2 regions of the Arsenophonus endosymbiont of Crataerina pallida genome follow, and region 1 is predicted to be linked to the other one. Evidence: predicted binding sites of a transcription regulator. Region 1 holds the regulator's gene; the other holds the start of a gene.
The links. The regulator LexA, encoded in region 1, represses DNA repair genes until DNA is damaged. The targets are predictions, from matches to a motif close to TNCTGTATGTACATACAGNA.
Positions count from the first base shown of each region.

Region 2: the regulator LexA is predicted to act here: its motif matches at 6,717-6,736, upstream of dinB (DNA polymerase IV).

Region 1 covers NZ_OZ026540.1:3,376,269-3,384,858, reverse strand. The annotation lists partial or broken gene ubiC (chorismate lyase) at 145-676, shown strand; gene ubiA (4-hydroxybenzoate octaprenyltransferase) at 747-1,565, shown strand; gene plsB (glycerol-3-phosphate 1-O-acyltransferase PlsB) at 1,662-4,112, opposite strand; gene AACL31_RS17960 (diacylglycerol kinase) at 4,236-4,610, shown strand; gene lexA (transcriptional repressor LexA) at 4,712-5,326, shown strand; gene zur (zinc uptake transcriptional repressor Zur) at 5,530-6,000, opposite strand; partial or broken gene gntK (gluconokinase) at 6,384-6,922, shown strand; partial or broken gene gntU (gluconate transporter) at 6,923-8,273, shown strand; gene AACL31_RS17935 (protein bax) at 8,406-8,590, opposite strand, start outside.
Region 2 covers NZ_OZ026540.1:3,110,464-3,119,053, forward strand. The annotation lists gene AACL31_RS16595 (Na(+)-translocating NADH-quinone reductase subunit C) at 1-52, shown strand, start outside; gene AACL31_RS16600 (NADH:ubiquinone reductase (Na(+)-transporting) subunit D) at 45-674, shown strand; gene nqrE (NADH:ubiquinone reductase (Na(+)-transporting) subunit E) at 683-1,279, shown strand; partial or broken gene nqrF (NADH:ubiquinone reductase (Na(+)-transporting) subunit F) at 1,295-2,521, shown strand; gene AACL31_RS16615 (FAD:protein FMN transferase) at 2,582-3,613, shown strand; gene nqrM ((Na+)-NQR maturation NqrM) at 3,624-3,869, shown strand; gene AACL31_RS16625 (glycerophosphodiester phosphodiesterase family protein) at 3,907-4,776, opposite strand; gene AACL31_RS16630 (C45 family peptidase) at 5,513-6,586, shown strand; gene dinB (DNA polymerase IV) at 6,753-7,808, shown strand; partial or broken gene AACL31_RS16640 (aminoacyl-histidine dipeptidase) at 7,839-8,590, opposite strand, start outside.

The DNA.
Region 1 (8,590 bases):
TGCTAATATAAAGATTGCAAAATTAATAAAAATTTTGCAATCAGAGATAACTTTTTATATAAATTAGCAGATCCTATCATTCCATTCATTATTAGCATGCTATCTTGTATTTTAAATCTCAAGATAGAGTGAGAGAAGTATTCTATGGGCGTAACTGTAAAGATAAGCCATATCAATCAGTTACTTTTCTGCAATCAACCGATTCATTGGTTTTCGACGCAAGAAGTTACCGTACCGAATCCAATATATAATTGGTTAACCGAATTAGGTTCAATGACTCAGCGTCTTGCGCGTTATTGCCAGCAAGTCACCGTAAAACTGTATCAAGAAGGTTTTATTCTGTTAGATAGTCAGGACGAAGAAGCTAAACTTTTGCCTAATAGTCAACGCTATTGGTTACGTGAAGTGGTGCTTTTGGGCGATGGTTGTCCATGGTTATATGGGCGGACGGTTATTCCAGAAGAGACATTAACTGGCCCTGAAAGTGAGCTAATAAATTTAGGCAGTGTGCCATTGGGAAAATACCTATTTAGTGGAAATAATTTGACTCGTGATTATATTAATCTAGGTATACAGAATAATTGTTTGGTAAGGCGTTCATTGTTAATGATTATCTGCTAAACCTTTATTATTAACAGAACTTTTTTTGCCAGATTCACCTATCTATACAAAATAATAGGGAGATAAATAGATTGGCAGGGCAAACAACGTTGAAATTGAATAAATGGCACGCCTATTTTCGTTTAATGCGAATTGATAAACCGATAGGTATTTTATTATTACTATGGCCTACTTATTGGGCATTATGGTTAGCAAGCCGGAGGTTACCAGATCTTTTTATTTTATTAGTTTTTACTGCGGGTGTTTTTTTGATGCGTGCAGCTGGTTGTGTTATCAATGATTTTGCGGATCGAAAATTTGATGGTTATGTTGCAAGAACCAAGGAACGTCCCCTGCCAAATGGTGATGTAACAGAAAAAGAAGCTAAGACACTATTTTTTTCATTGATCGTCATCGCTTTTATATTAGTGTTGACCTTGAATAAAATGGCAATTTGGTTATCGGTGATTGGGTTGTTATTAGCTTGGATTTATCCATTTATCAAACGATTTAGCCATTTTCCGCAAATTGTATTGGGTGCTGCGTTTGGTTGGTCAATTCCAATGGCATATGCAGCAGTTAGTGAGTCCTTACCTTTAGAATGTTGGTTATTATTTCTGGTTAATATTATTTGGTCTATTGTTTATGATACCCAGTATGCGATGGTTGATCGCAATGATGATATAAAAATTGGTGTAAAATCAACCGCAATTATTTTTGCTCATTTTGATAAATTAATTATTGGCATTTTACAATTAGCTATGGTGCTGGTGTTATTTTATATAGGGCAACTGCTAGATTTGGGTGGGTTTTATTTTGTTAGTTTGATATTGGTATTAGGCTTATTTACCTATCAACAAAAACTAATAGCCAATCGACAACCAATATTATGTTTTAAAGCATTTATGAATAACAATTATGTGGGGTTGGTTTTATTTATTGGCATCTTATTAAATTATTTTTAATTATAAAAAAGGATAATCTCGAATGATTATCCTTTATAATGTTGGTCGATTTTAGTCTAAATCCGTTTTACGTTACTATACTAATATAAAGATGATTTATTTAGGTAATGGCTCTTCAGTAACGTGTTTGACACTTTCAATAGTTAAGCACACTTCAGGAGATATTAATTTAGCGATAATACGATAAAGCCGTTGTGCATTGGCGATGATAATCGCATCTTCTTCTCTATTAATATAACCTTCCTGTTTTAATGTATTTACCAGTGTGGAGAAAACCGCCTTATCAAAGAATTCAGGCGCGTTGATACCATGTAGTACAGATAGACGTTGAGCAAGAATACGGCTCTCTTTTTCTAATATTCCTCGGCTAATTTCAGGTATCGTACTCAGTAGTGAAAGTGTAATCGCATAGCGTTGTAGAGTTTCTTTAATACCAGCAGCTAAAAGCTGAAGAGGGCGAATACGAGCTGGATTGATAGTTACAACACCCTCTACTGTTAATAATATTAGTTGTTGACGCGCCAATTCATTCAGCAGAATATCGATAGATTCAGGTAATTCTTCTATGCTATATCGCATGAATAGTTCTGCTTTTAAGAATGGATAAATGAGTGCAATTTGATCACCAATTTCCTGGCGTTGAACACTTTCATTATGTAATACGATATTGGCTACCAAAGAAGGCAAAACCAACAAATGCATAATATTATTTCGATAATAAGTCATCAATACAGCATTTTCTCGAGGTAATACTACAATATCGCCCATGCTGTCATGCTCGACTTCAAACTTATCCAATTGCAAGGCGTCTTCTAATAGTTGCTCAGCAGTTTTGCTGGGTGTCGTGCTATCATCGCTATAAGGCACATTTCTTAATAGTTGGAGGTAACATTCGATTTGTTCAATTAATTGTTCACGGGTTAATGCACGTTGGCGCGAAGCTAACAAAGCAGTTGAACATAAATTGACTGCATTAGCCGCAGCAGCGTTGTTAATTCTAACCATGATTTTATGAGCTAACCGAGTCACGGTTGAATTTAACCAAGTTGGACGCTGGGGCTGAATAGCATCGATAGATTGACGCCACTCGGGAACATGTTTGTTTAAATATTGAGTTAGTGCAATCGGTTGACCAAAGTTAACATAACCTTGGCCTAGTTTACGCAATTTGCGTAGACCTCTTAACATTGAGAAAAACCCTTCTTTCTCTTTTGCTGCCCCTTTTAGTTCCTTAGCGTAGGTCGCAACTTCTAATACATGTTCATAACCTATGTAGATTGGAACAATGGTAATTGGACGTGAATCACCTCGTAGCATTGCTTGCAGGGTCATCGACAGCGTACCAGTCTTTGGTTCCAGTAGTCGGCCTGTTCGAGAGCGGCCACCTTCAACAAAATATTCAATTGAGTAACCACGCGCAAATAATTCGCTGAGATATTCACGAAATATGGTCGAGTAAAGTTTATTGCCTTTGAAAGAGCGACGAATGAAAAAAGCACCTAAGTGACGAAAAATTGGCCCAGCCGGCCAAAAATTAAGGTTGATACCTGCAGCGATATGAGGCGGAACTAAACCTTGATGATAAAGCACATAAGATAATAATAGATAATCCATGTGACTACGATGAGAAGGAATATAGACAATTTCATGGCCATCTTGTGCTAATTGGCGCACACGTTCGGCGTGTTGCACATTAATTCCTTGATAGAGTCGATTCCATGTCCAACTAAGTACGCGGTCAGTAATGCGGATCGCTTCATAGGAAAAATTAGCGGCAATTTCTTCCATCATGGCAATCGCATTATGTTTTGCCTTCTCAAGGGAGATTTTTTTTGCTTTAGCTTCATCTTCAACTGCTTTTTCTATCGCTTTTGAAGTTAACAGTTTATTGAATAGATCGTGGCGTACAGGGAGTTTGGGGCCAACCGCAGCTAATCGTTGCCGTGAATAGTGAATTCGAGCTACTCGGGCAAGTTTATTGGCGATAATTTTATCAGTACCATATTCGCCAGCCATTTGGCGTAAAGAGACAGTGGGAGAAAAACGAACAAAACTGTCACGTCCTAGCCAGATAACGGCAAAGAATTTTTGGATACCATTCAGTAAACGTAACGGAGGCGCTGGCGAGTGGCCTTCTCGACCAGGCGCTCGACCGAACATTACTGATACGGGTAGCATCTGAATGTTTAGCTCGGGATTATGGCAATGAAGATCAAGATAAGCAGTAAATGTTTTTACTGAATCTTTACGTGGATCTGGCGAATAATAACGAAATACACGCGGGCCATCATCGATAAAGACATAGGCAGGTAATTTAATTTCGTCTATTTCAATCGGATCGAGTGGATCAGGTAAGCCAATAGAACAACATTGTTGCCGTAAGGTCAATAAATCTGTTTTAGAATGATAAGGTAATACATATAGAAAAGGATGTGTCGTATCAAGACGCAATTCTTTAATTGGATCTACTGGTATGAGCTTACTTTTTACCAACAATTTCATTGGTAAATCTAATAGATTATAGTAAATTTTACGCCAAAATGACATAGATGAGCGATAGCCTCTTGTTTGAATCCTACCAAAGCATATCAGAAATAGTAATTAATATCTGTTTAAAAGATAATAATTATATTAAATCCCACATTTATCTAAACCTAGAGAGTAAATTTTATGGCAAATCAAACAACCGGCTTAACCCGAATTATTAAAGCAACGGGTTATTCGCTGAAAGGGTTAAGAGCAGCCTGGAAGAGTGAAGCCGCTTTTAGACAAGAAGCAATTATGGTGGTTATTGCCATTATTGTGGCTTTTTTACTTGATGTGCAATGGATTGAACGGTTATTACTTATTAGCTCAATGGTATTGATAGCTATTGTTGAATTATTAAATAGTGCGATTGAAGCAGTGGTTGATCGAATTGGTACAGAATTGCATGAGCTTTCTGCTAAAGCGAAAGATATCGGCTCGGCGGCGGTTTTTATTTCAATTTGTTTAGCAATTTTTATTTGGTCAGTTGTAATTGGTAATCATTATTTCGTGAGCTAGTTATAAAAAATAGGGTTTTACACATTTATTGGTTTTAAATCTTAATATACCTGTATATACTTACAGTAACAATGTGTGGATGCGAATAAATAGGGGGCGAAATGAAAGAATTAACGTTGAGGCAGCAGCAGGTCTATGATCTAGTGCGTGAACACATTTCGCAAACGGGTATGCCGCCGACACGCGCTGAAATTGCATCAAGTTTAGGTTTTCGTTCACCAAATGCAGCAGAGGAACACTTAAAGGCGTTGGCGCGTAAAGGGGTGATAGAAATTGTTTCTGGCGCGTCTCGCGGTATCCGGCTACTGCAAGAAGAACATGAGGATGAAGGATTACCACTTATTGGTCGGGTGGCGGCAGGAGAACCCTTACTTGCTCAAGAACATATCGAGAGTCATTATCGGATTGATGCTACTATTTTTAGACCTAGTGCTGATTTTTTATTGCGTGTTAATGGCATGTCCATGAAAAATATTGGAATTATTGATGGGGATTTACTTGCTGTACATAAAACCCAGCAGGTACATAATGGACAAATCGTTGTAGCGCGTATTGATGATGAAGTGACGGTTAAACGCTTCAAGCAAGTGGGTAGTAAAGTTGAATTAATTGCTGAAAATCCTGAATTTGAGCCAATTATTGTGGATTTGCGGACACAAACCTTAACTATTGAAGGACTAGCTGTTGGTATTATTCGTAGTAGTAACTCATTTTAGTTAAACTTTTAGCTCTTTTATCTCTAATTAATTTTTTAAGTAAATTCAGCTTAATTTATTGAATATAATATTATTTCCTAGTTTGTTTGATTTTTTGATTGATGGGTATTAAGCAAACTATTTTTAAATTTTTATTGCTTTTTTAATAAAGGCCGGTTGTATGAGCCGCCGGCTTTCATATCACTATTTAAGCCTAATAATGCTTAGCTTTGACACTGTTTTTTCTCAATTTTGTTGCAGGGTAAACATAACCCATGGCTTTCAACAACGGTATGGGACAACTGGAAACCAGTCTGTTTGGCTAATTTTAAAATAGCAGTTTCTACCGCTTGGCCATTACTTTCGGCAACACTACCGCAATTATCACAAATTAGCATAACTGAGGTATGTTTAGGATCCTCAAAATGATGACAAATAACATAGCTATTTGTTGATTCTATCTTGTGTATAAAACCTTGTTCTAAGAGAAACTCCAGGCCACGATAAATAGTCGGTGGTTTAGCTTGAGGTTCAGAAATTCTAAGTAAATCAAGCAAATCATAAGCACTAATAGCACAAGGTTGGGCTGCTATAAGGCGTAATACCTCTTCTCTTTGGGGTGTTAAACGTACATTACGCGCTTGGCATATTTTTTTTGCCTGGGACAGTATTTTTTCCTGATCTTGCTTTGTCATGAATTATCCTAAGGTGAAGATCATTATAATAATGATATTATCATATTTATACTTTTTGATATCTACCATAGTTCTAAAATAAATAATATCTTTTACTATTTTGTAATAATGCTTTTTTATTTCCTATTGCGATAAACTGATACTTAATTGGAAAATGGAATAAATATTGAGTAGAAATTAAGATTATTAATTTTGATTATCTAGTGAATTAATATAAGTTATTTCTATTTAAATTAAGGGTTATAAAATGGATAACAAATTTTACTTGCGCTTACGCCTCCCTCTTTACTGAGATTCTTATCACAATTCTATTATATTATTTTTTATAACTGAAAATTATCAGTAACATTTTATATATTGCTTGATTTTTAAAGGAGTTAATAATGCGTGATAGCAAAAAAATACACCATGTTTTTATACTTATGGGGGTATCAGGTAGTGGTAAATCAGCAGTTGCGAGTGGGATCGCTCAAAAAATAGGAACTGCCTTTTTAGATGGTGATTTTTTGCATCCACGTGCCAATATTAGAAAGATGTCGGATGGCCATGCGTTGAATGATTCTGATCGACTGCCTTGGCTTAAGGCATTGAGTGATGCTATTTTTGCTATGCAGAGAACAAATAAGGTTTCTTTGATTGTTTGTTCCGCGTTGAAAAAAAATATCGAGATATTTTAAGAGACGGAAACCAACATTTGTCATTTCTTTACCTTGAAGGAGACTTTAAATTAATAGAAGACCGATTAAAAAAGCGTAAAAATCATTTTTTTAAACCAAATATGTTGGTCTCGCAGTTTGATACTTTGGAAGTACCTAGTAATGATGAAAAAGATGTGTATGTCGTCGATATTAAGCCACCATTAGCTGAGGTTATTGATAATACAGTAAAATTAATTGATGAAATTATTACTAAGGAAAAATAGATGAACACGCTTATACCTGAAACATTAAATATGCTTGTATTGACATTGACTGCCGCAGGGGCTGTCTTTTTATTGTTGTTTCTGGTTATGTATGCAAGATTACATGCGTTCATTGCGTTGATGGTGGTTTCTATTTTAGCGGGATTATTTTCTGGCATGCCGGTTAAAAAAATCATAGAAACAATGCAAGAAGGTATGGCAGGAACATTAGGATTCTTGGCAATTGTTGTGGCATTAGGCGCAATGTTTGGACGGATACTCCATGAAACAGGCGCATTAGAGCAAATTGCGATCAAAATAATCAATTGTTTTGGTGAAAAACGGACTAATTTAGCCATTGGTATTACAGGATTGATTTGCGCATTGCCGCTTTTTTTTGATGTCGCAATAGTATTGTTAATTGGTATTGTTTTCACCATTACTAACCGTTTAGGTGGCAATGTTGTTAAAACAGCTATTCCCCTGTTTGCCGGTGTAGCCGGCCGCTGCTACTGCTTTTTTACTTCCGGGTCCAACGCCAATGTTAGTTGCATCTCAGATGAATGCTGATTTTGGTTGGCGTATGTGCAGCTATTCCAGCAATGCTTATCGCCGGACCATTATTTGGTAATTTTATTAGCCGGCATGTTTTTATTGCGTTACCTGAAAATTATCAAGGCAATGAGAGCAAAAAAGGTAAAATGCCAAGTTTATGTTCAGCCTATTGATCGTACTGTTTCCTTTAGCGTTGGTAGGATTGAAAACATTAAGTAGTTATTTTTTGGTAAAGGATTCTGATGCAGAGCATTGGTTAGAATTTATTGGCCACCCATTTATCGCATTACTGTTAGCTTGTCTACTGGCTATCTATGGTTTAGGGCTTCGCTATGGTATGAATAGAGAAAAAGTGATGGAGATCTGTTCAGCAGCGATTCAGCCAGCAGGAATTATTTTACTTATTACAGGTGCAGGGGGCGTTTTTAAGCAAGTTTTAGTCAATTCAGGTGTTGGGCCAGTATTAGGTAATGCGTTAATGAATACAGGCTTACCAATTGCATTGGCTTGTTTTGTATTAGCTGCTGCTGTACGTATTATTCAAGGTTCAGCGACGGTAGCTTGTTTAACGACTATTGGACTTATATTGCCGGTGATCAGTGAGTTAGGTTATTCTGGCGCGCAATTAGCCGCTTTGGCAGTTTGTATATCTGGCGGCTCAATAGTACTAAGCCATGTAAATGACTCTGGATTTTGGTTGTTTAGTAAATTTACTGGTGCTACCGAGGGGCAGACATTAAAAACTTGGACTTTGATGGAAACTATTTTAGGGACTGTTGGGGTGATTATAGGTATGCTATTTTTTATTTTTCTTTGAAGTTAGTGAATCAAATGAATTTTAAATGATGCTATTGTGTTAGGAATTAGGGTGTTAATATTTAAAAAATAATAAAATCCACACATTTATTATGTATGGATTTTATTTTTAGCAATTATTACAGCAAGTTGATTAAATATGCTTTGGCATATTCTGCTGAACTTGGGTGATTAACTCTTCGTTACTTGAGAACATATTTTGTAAATAACGATTATATTTATCTCCAAGTTGTGAGTAGTTTTTCAGATTATCAATTAATACACTGGTACTTAATGAATTCTGGGTACTACGCTGCTGTGCACGTGAATTGCGTAATA
Region 2 (8,590 bases), 270 kb from region 1:
TTTTGGCCCATTCCTGAATAAAGTACGCAAAGGAGAGTTAAATCATGGCTGATAGTAAAGAGATTAAACGCGTGCTAATTGGACCTTTATTGGATAACAATCCTATTGCATTGCAAGTTCTAGGTGTTTGTTCGGCTTTGGCGGTAACGACTAAATTAGAAACCGCCCTTGTGATGGCCATTGCTGTGACTTTAGTCACTGGTTTTTCTAGTTTTTTTATCTCATTGATCCGTCATTATATTCCTAATAGTGTGCGAATTATTGCTCAAATGACAATCATAGCTTCTTTAGTTATCGTTGTAGATCAAATCCTGCGCGCTTACGCTTATGAAGTTTCTAAGCAACTTTCAGTATTTGTCGGTTTAATTATTACTAATTGTATCGTCATGGGACGTGCTGAAGCTTATGCAATGAAATCACCACCAATTGAAAGTTTTATGGATGGTATTGGTAATGGTTTGGGATATGGTGCTATTTTAATTTTAGTTGGTTTTCTAAGAGAACTATTTGGTTCAGGTAAACTATTCGGTATTACTATTCTGCAATCGGTTCAGAATGGTGGTTGGTATCAGCCAAATGGCTTGTTCCTGCTTGCACCAAGCGCGTTTTTCATCATAGGTATGTTGATTTGGGGACTGCGCACATTGAAACCTTCACAGGTTGAAAAGGAGTAACTGACGCAATGGAACATTATATCAGCTTGTTTGTTCGAGCTGTGTTTATTGAAAACATGGCTCTTGCCTTTTTTCTGGGGATGTGTACATTTTTGGCGGTTTCTAAAAATGTCAAAACAGCCTTTGGATTAGGAATTGCAGTTACTGTTGTTCTGGGTATTTCAGTACCTGCGAATAATTTAGTTTATAATTTCATTCTACGTGATGGTGCCCTGATAGAAGGCGTTGATTTAAGTTTTTTAAACTTCATTACTTTTATCGGTGTAATTGCCGCATTAGTACAAATTCTAGAAATGATTTTGGATCGTTATTTTCCCGCCCTTTATAACGCATTAGGTATTTTTCTACCACTAATAACCGTTAATTGTGCGATTTTTGGTGGTGTCTCGTTTATGGCCCAGAGCGAATATAATTTTAGTGAATCTATTGTTTATGGATTTGGTTCAGGATTGGGATGGATGCTGGCCATTGTTTTATTGGCATCTATTCGTGAGAAAATGAAATATGCAGATATCCCATCGGGTTTAAAAGGTTTAGGGATCACCTTTGTCACTACTGGTTTGATGTCATTGGGTTTTATGTCTTTTTCCGGTGTACAGTTATAAGGGTGAAAATAATTCATGGATATTATTATTCTTGGTGTAGTAATGTTTACCCTAATTGTGTTAATTCTAACGGCAATGATTTTATTTGCCAAATCTAAGTTAGTAAACAAAGGGGATGTAAAAATTGAAGTTAATGGTGACCCTGAAAAGAGTTTTGCTGAGCCAGCAGGTGACAAGCTATTAAATATGTTGTCCAATCAGGGAATTTTTGTTTCATCTGCCTGTGGTGGTGGCGGTTCTTGTGGCCAATGTCGGGTGACAATCAAGCATGGTGGCGGTGATATCCTGCCGACTGAACTTGCCCATATTAATAAGCGTGAAGCTAGAGCTGGATGTCGTTTGGCTTGCCAGGTTAATGTAAAACAGGATCTGGAAATCGAATTACCTGAGGAAATTTTTGGTGTAAAAAAATGGGAATGTGAAGTTATTTCGAATGAAAATAAAGCGACTTTCATTAAAGAATTAAAATTGAAAATTCCAGCAGGAGAAGTTGTCCCATTTCGGGCAGGTGGCTTTATTCAGATCGAATGTCCTCCACATAAAGTTTCTTATGCTGATTTTGATGTACCTGATGAGTATCGTGAAGATTGGGATAAATTCAATTTATTTCGCTATTTCTCTGAAGTAAAACAGCAGACAGTAAGAGCTTATTCGATGGCAAATTATCCAGAAGAGCATGGGATAATCATGTTAAATGTCAGGATAGCAACATCTCCGCCGAAAGCTGCCGATTTACCTCCGGGTATTATGTTTTCATACATTTGGTCATTAAAACCAGGCAACAAAGTCACTATTTCTGGGCCATTTGGTGAATTTTTTGCTAAAGAAACCAATGCGGAAATGATTTTTATTGGTGGTGGTGCGGGTATGGCACCAATGCGGTCACATATTTTTGATCAATTAAAGCGTTTAAAATCTAAACGAAAAATCAGTTTTTGGTATGGGGCTCGTTCAAAACGTGAATTATTTTATGTTGAAGATTTTGATCAATTAGCTGCTGATAATGAAAATTTTACCTGGCATGTTGCGCTATCAGATGCAATACCTGAAGATAACTGGTAAGGGTATACTGGTTTTATTCATAACGTTTTATATGAAAATTATTTGAAAGATCACCCAGCGCCAGAGGATTGTGAGTTTTATATGTGTGGTCCTCCTGTGATGAACGCCGCAGTTATTAAGATACTTAAAGATTTAGGTGTTGAAGATGAAAATATTTTATTAGATGATTTTGGTGGTTGATTGTTTCCGGTATTTTAACTTTTTGTGTCATCATTGAGTTAATATGCTTAAAAAAATTTTATGCTAAAAAATAAATTATTCAATTGGATTATTACCTTATCTACTATTTTCATGCTTTGTGGTTGTTTTGAGACAGAGCAAAAGAGTATTCAAGGGCAAACGATGGGAACTTACTATGTTGTTAAGTATGTTAGTGAATCATCTCATCCTTTTTGGGAAACATTGCGTGACGATATTGATAGCCGTTTAGAAGAAGTTAACAATCAAATGTCAACTTACCGCCCTAAATCTGAATTAAGCCAATTTAATCAATTTCAACATGTAAATACGCCATTTCCTGTTTCGTTAGCCATGATGACAGTGATTAAAGAAGCGATTCATATTAATAAATTAACCAATGGTGCGCTCGATATTACTATCGGACCATTAGTTAATTTATGGGGGTTTGGCCCGGAAGGAAGGATAACCAAAGCACCACCGGAAGAGACGCTGCAGTTGCGCCGGCAATGGATTGGTATTGATAAACTTGCGATTAGAGGTAATAGCCTGATAAAAAAAATACCTCAGCTCTATATAGATCTGTCAGCTATCGCTAAGGGTTACGGCGTTGATGTTATAGCAGAATATTTAGAGTCACAAAATATTGATAATTATATGGTCGACATTGGTGGTGAAGTCCGCACCAAAGGCCATAACGGTAAAGGTGTAGCGTGGCGTATTGCGATTGAAAAACCTTCGGATAAAGGGCTAGAACAGTCGGTACAAGAAATTATTGAGCCTGGAAATATGTCAGTTGCTACCTCTGGTGACTATCGTAATTATTTTGAACAAGATGGAGTTTATTATTCACATACTATTGATCCGAAGACCGGTAGACCGATTATTCATAATTTGATTTCTATTACTGTTATCGCCCCGACTTGCATGATGGCAGATGGTTTATCTACTGGCCTAAATGTGTTGGGGGCTGAAAAAGGAATGGAGTTAGCTGAACGTTTAAATTTACCGGTTTTCATGGTCGTTACGACTAATAAAGGTTTCGAAGAACGTTATAGTTCAGCATTCAAACCTTATTTAGTAAAAAAAATGTAGCGGAGTCATTATGTTAAAAATATTTATCGCTACTTTGGTTTTTTTCCTGCTTGCTTTTATTGCTATGTCACTTGGCTATATTATTAAACGCAAGCAACTTCAAGGAAGTTGTGGTGGATTAAGTAATATAGGCATTGAAAAAGTTTGTGATTGCCCGCAGCCATGTGAGCTTCGCAAGAAACGTATAGCAATGGAAAAGCGTCAAAAGCATCAGCAGATTACAACCGTATTATTTAATAAAAAATCTCGTTATTAATAGTAATAACGAGATTATTAATATTTTGATTTTTTTATTATCTTATATCTTTAAAATATTTAGGTGAATCGACCATAACTTCATCTGCACCTAGCTCTTTAGCCAGTTTATAATCAGCTTCATCTTTTATGCCAAATAAAACGATATGTGCACCGCCGCTGGCGCGGAAACATTTCATTGCTTCATGATCCCAAACTAAATCTGAGGATGAGCGAGCTTCACCAAGAGTATATTTTTCCACAACTTCTACTTTACGTCGCAGTTCCAGTCCATACCAGCGCTGAGTATTAACTTTTTTATCAATCAAACAATGATGATTCATGGTAATATTTGCCAGAATATCACGCGTTTCATCACGACTTTCAAAACGTTGTACATGATCAGATAAAGCATTCAAGAAAGCTTGGTTGGTGGAATAAAAGCGAGTACGTCGAAACGCTTTTTCTTCTTTTAACACTTTTTCAATTGCTTTTGCTTGTTCGTAAGGATCGGCATCGGGAGATTTTAGATCGATATAGAAATCGGTCGCTGGAAACTGTTGCAATACTTGCTTCAAGGTCGGAATGACTATTCCTTTATTACAATAAAGATGGTTATGACGGGAACCGAAACGGTAGCCGGCATCAGCCTTTATAAGCTGCTGCGCAGAGTAAGAGGAAACCGGGCCACTTCTATTGGTTAATGTATTTAAATCAGATGGACGATATAATACGGGGACTTTATCACTGGAAAGTTGTAAGGTGATCCATATTTTATCGGCGCCGTTTTTTAATGCCTGATCAATGGCATAAATGGTATTTTCTGGCGCATCGGCAGTTCCTCCACGATGTGCAACGATTTTCGGTGAATTTGCTAAGGCTGTAACTGAACAGAGCAAAAGCAGTACAGCTGTCATACTTTTATGCATTATTTTCTCCATAAGTTGTGTGTATGAAAAATATTATAAATTAATTTTATTATTAAAGTAGAAGATTAAATATTAATTAATATAGCAGATTTTTATTATTTTTTATCGTAAATTTAATGATATAACTTTACGTTATATTAGTTATAAAACTATTTATTTCTTAATTATAATTAAAGCTTAAATAATATTTGCTTGTCAGATAATTTTTATATTCTTAAATGAAAATAACATATTGTTTAAAAGTATTTTTATGCTTCTAATAATAAATTTCTAGAATAAATTTTTTATTCCATCAGATGAAATTTAAATACTATATATTATTTAAAAAATAGTAAAGATAGACTGTCCAATCTTTATTTTACAATTAGATTATATTAATATATCTTAACTTTTAATATAATTTTTATATATTATTGTATTAAAAGGTTTTTATTATTTCCATTTGTGAACTTATTAAAGTTTATCATGATAAATTATTCCTTAATATAATAGAGGAAATAATTAAAATAAATATATTTTATCATCTGTTATTTTTAATTTAAAATGCTTTAATTTTATTAATAATGATAATGTCTATAGCTTAATATAAAATAGGATATTAAAATTATAGTGTTTTAGATGGACTTATTGGGTTGCATATTATAGTAAAATAGTATTGTTGAATTAGTTAAATTAAATAAATAATAGTAAATATTATTATTTATTTTGTATTATTAATTAAATAAGGCTGTTAATTATGAAAATTTATACCTTTAATAATGCAGAAAAGGATCCTTTTTGTCGTGGGAAACAGATTGGGGAATGTTGGGCAACACAAATAAAACAGATTGTAATGCTATATTTAGATTTTTTTTCTCGTATTGGCATAACTGGCGATCAGGTGAGAAAAATTGGCGAGAATAGCTTATCTGCCTTGGAGTATTGGTGTCCGGATTTGGCAAGTGAAATTGAAGCAACGGCTCTTGGCGCAGATCCTCCCGTTTGGTATTTGGCAAGTCTCAATGCACGAACTGAAATTTTATCAACCAAAGCAACATCATATTTAGGTGAATGCTCTACCGCAATTTATGCAGCTCCTGATATTAATATGCCACAAACTATACAAACTTGGGATTGGCATGACGTTTTAGCACCTTGCGGATTAATGACTGAATTGCAGAATAAAAAAGGAATGCGATTTAAGCTTTTTACCGAATTTGGCATGTTAGGTAAAATTGGTGTTAATAGCGCTGGATTAGGATTACATTTTAATATCTTACATCATATAAGCGACAATGATTCTGGTGGAGTGCCTGTACATGCAGTAGCTCGCCGAATATTAGAAGAAGCAACAACCATAGAAGAGGCTATCGCTTTAGCATTTTCTGCGCAAGTGAATGCATCGTTAGTATTAAGTATATTTTCCCATCGTGCTGAAAGATGCAGAGCGGTAAGTATTGAGTTAAGCCCATTTCGGACAGCGATCATTTATCCGCAACAAAATGATTGGTTACTACATACTAATCATTTTCTGGCATCTGAATTAGTTTCGGGGGAACGCACTACTGATGATACTACTTATAAACGTTATGAGCATCTTAAAATAGTCGCTAGTGATATGAAAAATAAAGACATTATAGAGTCTGCTGCGGCAATGTGTGGTCCCGAAGGTGAGCAGTCACCAATTTGTTTTTTACCTGATAGTTCGCAACCTGATACCGAGCGTTGGGAAACTTTATTGACAATTAGTATTAATACTAAAAATTGTATATTAAAATATGCCGCAGGCAATCCTTATCAATTATCTCAAACAGGTTACCGCTCTTTTTAGCAACAAAATTTATTTAGTATATTAAAAAAGTAATACATTATTTTAATAAAATATTTTATGGCCATAATCCTATTATTGAGTTGTTATTTTCTTTAAAGTTTTTTATTTACGATTAATAAAATCATCACTATACTGTTTATTTAAACAGTGTTATTGGGAGAAGGTTGTGTGCAAAATTATCCATATTGATATGGATTGCTTTTATGCAGCTATAGAAATGCGTGACAATCCTTCTTTGCGCAATATTCCGCTAGCGATTGGCGGTAGAGCGGATCGGCGTGGGGTAATTTGTACAGCTAATTATATGGCTCGACGTTATGGTGTGCATAGTGCAATGTCTACAGCTTTAGCACTTAAACATTGCCCACAATTGAGAATTATCCCTGGCCGCATGTCTTTATATAAAGAAATATCATGGCAGATACGGCAAATTCTGCTCGATTTTACGCAATTGGTTGAGCCTATTTCTTTAGATGAAGCTTATCTTGATGTGACAAATAGTCCCCATTATCACGGTTCCGCAACCTTGATAGCTAATGCGATTAGACAGCGCATTTTTAATCAATTATCGCTTACGGCATCAGCGGGTATCGCACCGGTCAAATTTCTCGCTAAAATTACTTCCGATATGAATAAACCTAATGGGCAATATGTTATTACGCCTGATCAAGTGGCCAATTTTATTTATCCATTACCATTAAGAAAAATTCCTGGTGTCGGTAAGGTTACGGCACAGCGGTTGCAAAAAATGGGATTGGAGACCTGTGGCGATATTCAACAATTTGATTTGATTACATTAGTGAAAGAATTAGGTAAGTTTGGTCAAATTTTATGGGATCTTAGTCATGGCGTAGATCCACGTAGCATTAATAGTAAGCGTTTACCTAAATCAGTTGGGGTAGAGCGTACTGTTGCTAAGGATATTTATCAATGGGATGACTGTATGAAAATTATTGAACGACTTTATCCAGAACTTGAGACTCGATTAGCAAAAATTAAACCGGAGCTTAGCATTGCAAGTCAAGACGTTAAGATGAAATTTACCGATTTTCAGTTAACGACTCAAGAGCATAGTTATCCGATTTTAAGTAAAGGTGATCTTATCCAAATAGCGCAGCAAATTTGGCATCAGAGGCGAGCAGATCGCGGTGTTAGATTAGTAGGTCTACATATCACTTTACAAAATCCACAGATAGAAAAGCAGTTAATACTGAACTGGTGAAAAGCAGGCTAGTTTAGCCTGCTACAATTATTAATCTTTTTCAGGTATTGATTTAAGTACTGATGTTAACAGTTGCCAGTATTTCTCGACACTTTTAATGTTAGCTCGCTCGTCGGGTGAGTGGGCGCCATATATCGTTGGCCCAATGGAAACCATATCCATTTGAGGATAAGGTTTTTTAAATAGCCCACATTCTAAACCAGCATGGATCACCATGATCTTAGGTGTTTTGCCAAATAGTTGCTGATAGATATCGCTAGCAAGTGCCATGACTGGCGATTTCGGATCTGGTTTCCAGCCAGGATAACTGCCTTTATGTTCACATTCCGCACCGGCAAGCATCGATAATGATGTCAACATGTTAACAACATAATCTTTGCCCGTTTCAATTAATGAGCGAATTAAAAAAGTAATTTCGGCCTTTTTTTCATCCATATTAACAACGCCGGTATTGAGTGAAGTTTCAACAACCTCTTTTATGTCGTCACTCATCCGAATAACACCGTTAGGCGCAGCATTGAGAAAATGTAATAAGCGAGATTAACAATCTGCGGTTAGCGCAAATAATTCTGTTGTTGTCTCATCAAGCGTAATGACTAAGTTTTTTTCAAGCGCGGCAAATTCAGATCTTAGCATCGCTAGATAGTGATTTTTACTGGTTTCTAAATTAGCTGCTACTGATATGGGCACTGCAAAAATTGCTTCACTCTCACGAGGGATCGCATTACGTAAGCTACCCCCTTGAATATGAATGAGCTTTAATTGTAATTCACTGGCATGAC